2 regions of the Ferrimonas pelagia genome follow, and region 1 is predicted to be linked to the other one. Evidence: predicted binding sites of a transcription regulator. Region 1 holds the regulator's gene; the other holds the start of a gene.
The links. Region 1 encodes LexA, which represses DNA repair genes until DNA is damaged. Its sites were predicted from a motif close to TACTGTATNNNNATACAGTA; they were not measured.
Positions count from the first base shown of each region.

Region 2: recN (DNA repair protein RecN) is a predicted target of LexA. The motif match lies at 2,118-2,137, and genes of this name have one in related genera.

Region 1 covers NZ_BAABJZ010000093.1:66,399-69,603, forward strand. The annotation lists gene plsB (glycerol-3-phosphate 1-O-acyltransferase PlsB) at 1-909, opposite strand, end outside; gene lexA (transcriptional repressor LexA) at 1,181-1,804, shown strand; gene ABEA08_RS15395 (SulA-like leucine-rich domain-containing protein) at 1,828-2,259, shown strand; gene coxB (cytochrome c oxidase subunit II) at 2,465-3,205, shown strand, end outside.
Region 2 covers NZ_BAABJZ010000019.1:10,422-13,626, reverse strand. The annotation lists gene ABEA08_RS07460 (L,D-transpeptidase family protein) at 1-210, shown strand, start outside; gene grpE (nucleotide exchange factor GrpE) at 268-885, opposite strand; gene nadK (NAD(+) kinase) at 980-1,864, shown strand; gene recN (DNA repair protein RecN) at 2,166-3,205, shown strand, end outside.

The sequences.
Region 1 (3,205 bases):
CAGCAGCAGGTAGTCCATGTGGCTGCGGTGGCAAGGGACAAAGACGATGCCGTGGCCATCCTGAGATAGCTGTCGGATCTGCTCGGCGCCGCGGACATTGATCCCTTTGTACAGCTTGTTCCACAACCAGGTGAGTACGCGGTCGCCGATCCGCATCAGGCTGTCCGAGTAGTCGGCGGCGATCTCGTCCATGTATTCACGGGCGCGCTGACGGGCTTTTTGCTCAGAGATCTTCTTGCTCTTGGCCTCGTCGGCGATCGCTTGCTTGATCGTCGGGGACGCCAGCAAACTGTGGAACAAGGCTTGGCGATCCGGCAGGCGAGGGCCGGTGGCAACCGTGCGCTGACGCCCGAAGTGAACCCGAGCTACGCGGGCCAACTTATTGGCGATCGTCCCGTCGGTGCCATGCTTGTCGGCCATGTAGCGCAGCGATACGGCGCGGGAGAAGCGAATAAAGTTATCTCGGCCCAACACGCTGATAATGGCCGTTTTACGCAGCCAAGTCGGGTTACTGCTGTTGAGCAAAGTGGCACTGACGCTCTCTTCCTCTTTGCCGGGGTTACGACCCCATAACAGGCTGACAGGAACGATCTGCACATCGAGATCACTATGATCATTATGCAGCGCCAGCAGGCGCTCGAAGCGACCGCGGAAGTCGGTCTCATCGCTCGCTCCGAATAACGGCGTGGCCGATTCCAATGCCACTAGGCGATTGAAGGACTCACCTTTGATGATCAATGGCTCAAACGGGCTGGGCAGTCCCAGCGAAAGGCAGCATTGATGCAAGGCGAGCCGATCAGAGAAGGAGTCGCGCGGGAGTACGTAGACCATGGGGCGAGTGGGATCGAGATCGAGCTCCTCGACAGGGTTTTCCGGAACCGGCTTGCTTTTTACCAGCAGGCGCTGCATCCAGCTGACCGGGCGCTGCCAGTGATTCAGAATTTGGGTACTCACGCGTCTTGCTTCTCTGGGCTATTGAACGATTTGCGCAGAGTGTACACCCAAAGCGATCTGCTGACAGCTACTGGCGCCGATCCTGGCGCGGTTTGCTTGGGGAGATGCGAGAGATCAGACCTCATCGCCTTTAGGAAAAAAGCATTTCGGTGAAATTGCTGTTGAAATCACCAGCTACCTGTATATGATTACAGTATCGATACTGTACAGAAACACAGGGATTGCCATGAAGCCGCTTACTCCGCGTCAGGATGAAGTTTTCAACTTGATCCGGAACCATATGCAAGACACCGGTATGCCGCCAACTCGGGCCGAGATCGCCCGTCAGCTAGGCTTTCGCAGTGCCAATGCGGCGGAGGAACACCTCAAGGCGCTGGCACGTAAAGGTTATATTGAGATCGTGCCGGGCACCTCGCGGGGCATTCGCATTCTGTACAGCGAGCCTGAGCCGGAGCAGTTGGGATTGCCACTGATCGGCCGAGTGGCGGCCGGCGAGCCTATCCTGGCGCAGGAGCATGTCGAATCCCACTATCAGATGGACGCCAACCTGTTTCGCCCAGCGGCCGATTATCTGCTGCGGGTGCGAGGGGATTCGATGAAGGAGATCGGGATCCTCGACGGCGATCTGCTGGCGGTACATCAGACTCAGCAGGCCCGGAATGGCCAGGTGGTTGTGGCGCGGGTTGGGGAAGATGAAGTGACGGTAAAGCGATTTCAGCAGCAAGGTAACGTCGTCTATCTTCACGCTGAAAACGAAGAATATGAGCCGATCGTCGTCGATCTAGCGGATACAGCGTTGGCGATCGAAGGCTTGGCAGTGGGCGTGGTCCGCAATGGAGACTGGCAATAATGAAGACTCAGCAAGGAACGCAGATGAATCATCCCGGTTTATGGCAGAGCGGTCGCCGCAGTTGGCCTGCCGTCGCCCAGTCCGGTTGCAGCGACCAAGGTGATGCGGTCACGTTGGCCCGTTTGACGCCGGCATTGTCAGAGTGGGCGCAGCAGTCCGGTTGGGTGGTGTTGATCAATCCCCCGGCCGGGCATTGGGCAGAGCTGCTGTCCGAGGCTGGGATCGTGGCCAGCCGGGTGCTGCGTGTCCGCTGTGGTGACGACGTGGAGGCGCTTTGGGCGCTGGAGCAATCGCTGCTGTCCGGCACCTGTGCGGCGGCCTTGGCTTGGCTGCCGACCCTAGATCACCGTGATAAACGGCGCCTGCAATTGGTGCAGAAGCGCGCTCACTGTCCCGCCGTGCTGTTTCAGCCCGGGCGTGAGGATGTTATTACGGTGTCGAATTCAATTCACTGAAAATCCCTCTATTCTGAGTTTTGTGATCTTGATCAAGCCTTGAACAGGCTGTAGCTTAAAACTCGAATTCAAGAGAATAACTCAGGCAGCTGTACGGCAGATGTAGTGCAATCGAGTATGCACGTGCCCATGCCCATTTTAGGGGAAGGAGCGAGCATAGAGCTGGGTTGTGCTGTGGCCGCTCTTTCTGGACGTTGCGAAAGCAATGCTCAGAGGAGACGTATCTGTGAAGTACACGCTGTTGGGCTGTTTGTCGGCCCTGATGGTCTCGCCATCAATGGCATCGGGATCACTCTGGAACATGACGCCAGGAGTGACAGAGATCAGCCAGCAGGTTTTTGGCCTGCATATGACCATCTTCTATATCTGTTGTGTGATCGCCTTGCTGGTGTTTGGGGTGATGATCTATTCACTGATCCGACACCGCCACTCTAAAGGCGTGACACCCGCCAACTTCCACGAAAGCACTAAGGTCGAGATCGCCTGGACCGTGGTGCCATTCCTGATCCTGATCGGTATGGCCGTGCCTGCCACCAGCACCCTGATCGCCATGGAAGATCCCTCCGATGCTGAGTTGACCGTGCAGATCACCGGCTCTCAGTGGAAATGGCACTATCAGTACTTTGGTCATGACGTTGGCTTCTACAGTCTGATGTCGACGACTCAAGAGCAGATCGAGAACCAAGCGGAGAAGGGCGCCAACTATCTGTTGGAGGTCGATAAGCCGCTGGTCATTCCCGCCAATCGCAAAGTGCGTTTCCTGATGACCTCGGATGATGTGATCCACTCTTGGTGGGTGCCGGCCTTTGCGGTGAAGAAAGACGCCAACCCTGGGTTTATCAACGAAGCCTGGACCAAGGTGACGACACCTGGGACCTATCGTGGCCAGTGTGCCGAGCTGTGCGGTAAAGATCATGGCTTTATGCCGGTGGTGGTCGAGGTGTTG
Region 2 (3,205 bases), on a different contig from region 1:
GCCATGGGAGATGAGAGCATCGAAGAGCTGTTTGTGCTGGCGCACGACATCGGCCTAGATAAAATCGAGATGGTGATCAGCCCGCGGGATCCACGCAGGCAACCGCTGAAACGTCCCCACGGCGTGCCCGAGTGGGTCGAGCTCAAATACCAAGAGATCGAGGCCAGTCTCGCCGAGCTGCAAAGCCCGCTCCCCATCATCTGGTATTGAGCGGCCCCCAACCAAAAAAAGCAGCCCTTAGGCTGCTTTTCTCATGTCTCAGCGTGCTTACGCCTTAGTATCCACCGACGGTGCCGCGCCGCCGCCCTGAGACACCATCACCATTGCCGGACGTAGCAAGCGTCCATTGAGGGTGTAACCCTTTTGCATCACCGCCATCACGGAGTTGGCAGGGAATTCAGGGTTTGGCACCATGGAGATCGCCTGATGCAGATCCGGGTTAAAGCTTTCACCCATAGGATCCACCGCTTCGACGCCGAATTTTGCTACGCCGGCCAGGAAGCTCTTCTGGGTCAGTTCAACACCTTCCAGCACCGCCTTAACGGCCTCGTCTTCTTTGTTTGGCACATCCAGAGCACGCTCTAGGTTGTCCAAGATAGGCAGCAATTCGTTGGCAAACTTCTCCAGCGCAAACTTACGCGCCTTCTCCACATCGAGCGCGCTACGACGGCGGATGTTATCCACTTCCGCAGCCGCGCGGATCACGCTGTCTTTCTGCCCAGCGATCTCCGCTTTCGCAGCAGCCAATTCCGCTTCCAACTCGGCGATGCGCTCGGCTTGAGGGTCCACCTCAACCGGCTCAGCCGCGCTCTCTACCTCAGCCTGCTCTTCCTGCTGAGCCGTAATTTCTTCTTGATCCACTACTTTTTGCTGCTCGTCGCTCATCACAACTCCGCCAAACCACTTTATTCACAAAAACACTGAGCCTATTATGGGGACGAAATTTGCCACTTCAAGGCCATTAACTTGCGGATCTTCCATGTCTAAGCACTTCCATACCATTGGCCTGATCGGCAAACCCAATCACGCCGGCGCCAACCAAACCATCTCCACGCTGCACCAGTGGTTGCATGATCAAGGGTTTGAGGTTTTGATCGAGCAACGGGTTGCCCGTCAGCTCAAAGACAACACCGCGGAAACGCTCTCACTCAATGCCCTGGGTGAGCGCTGTGATCTGGTGATCGTGGTCGGCGGTGACGGCAACATGCTCGGTGCCGCTCGAGTCCTGTCCCGCTATGACGTCGCCGTGATCGGCGTCAACCGTGGCAACCTCGGCTTTTTGACCGATCTGCCACCGGAAAACTTCGAGCCAGCCCTCGCTAAGGTACTGGCAGGAGAATACGACACCGAGCACCGCTTCCTGCTGCAAGCCGAAGTCTATCGCCATGGCGCGCTCAAGGCGTCCAACAGCGCCGTCAATGAAGCGGTCCTCCACCCCGGTCGGGTGGCGAACATGATTGAATTTGAGGTCTACATCGACGGTCAATTCATGTACAGCCAACGGGCCGATGGCATGATCGTCTCCACCCCGACCGGCTCCACCGCTTATGCACTGTCGGCGGGCGGGGCGATCCTCACCCCCAATTTGAACGCCAATATCCTAGTACCCATGTTTCCCCACTCCCTGTCGGGCCGACCGATCGTGGTCGACGGTAACAGTGAGGTAAAGCTGATCGCCTCACCAGACATGGGAGAGCGGGCACTGGAAGTCAGCTGCGACGGTCACGTCACCTTAGCCGCTTTGCCGGGCGATGAGATCATCATCCGCAAGGCCGATCACGCCCTGCGATTGGTTCACCCCAAAGGCCGCAGCTACTTCGAAGTACTGCGCAGCAAATTGGGCTGGGGCAGCAAACTGTTCTAAGATCTGCTCCCGCTCGGCAGGCACAGAGCCCGTCACCGCGCCAAAGGGCCCGACGCCGATCGGGCCGGACGTTCCCACATTATTTCAACAGCGCTCTCCTCGAGCCGGAGTCAATACCCTCGGCCATCGACTCCGGCTCGCCGCGCAAAGCGGCACGATCTGTCCGCTCTACTGCCACTGCCCCGTCCCAACCAAACACATCACCAACTCACATTTTTGCCGTTCGGCCTTTACTGTCCACTTTTTCCACATATACTGTACTCACATACAGTACTCATGTTTATCCGTACAGGGATGCACCATGCTCGCACAATTGACGGTCAATAACTTCGCCATCGTGAAGTTCCTCGAATTGGATCTTCACCCGGGAATGACCAGCATTACCGGTGAAACCGGCGCCGGTAAATCCATTGCCATCGACGCTCTGGGCCTCTGTCTCGGAGGTCGGGGAGAGGCCAGCATGGTCAGGCCGGGGGCCGATCGTACCGAACTGTCCGCCCGCTTTGATCTGGATAAGATCCCCGTGGCCCGTCAATGGCTCAAGGACCACGCCTTAGAAGATGACGAAGAGTGCATCCTGCGACGCGCCATCTCCAGCGAAGGCCGGTCACGCGCCTGGATCAACGGCCACCCCGTTCCCCTAGCCCAACTGAAAGGCCTCGGTGAGCTGCTGGTGAGCATCCACGGCCAGCATGCCCACCACAGCATGCTGCACAGCGAGATCCAGCTCTCACTGCTAGACCAATACGCTGGGCATGAACGTTTGCTGCAGGCCTGCCGCCACAGCTATCAGCAATGGAAGCTGCTGGACAATGCCATCCGCGAACTGAAGGCCAGCCAAGAACAAAGCCGGGCCCGCGCCCAATTGCTGGAATACCAAGTCCAAGAGCTGGATGAATTCGCCCTACAGCCCGGCGAATTTGAACAGATAGAAACCGAACACAAGCGTTTAGCCAATTGCGGCACCCTGCTTGAGCAGAGCCAACGCGCACTCTACCTGCTCAGCGAAGGGGAGGAAGCTTCAGTCCAAAACTTGCTGTCACAGGTGATCGGTGAAGTCGAGGCACTGCAACAAGACGATCCGGCTCTGGGCGATGTACTCAGCATGCTGCATGAGGGCTTGATACAAGTCCAAGAAAGCAGCAACGAGCTGGAAAGCTACCGCAGCAGCCTAGAGATGGATCCGCAGCGCTTCGGTGAGCTCGAGCAGCGCCTCTCGCGCGCCATGACCCTGGCCCGCAAACACCAGATCAATGCCAACGAGCTGGCTGCACACCATCAAGCCTTAGCCGACGAACTGGCCGAGATCGCCGGCAGCGACGACCAGTTGGAACAACTGGA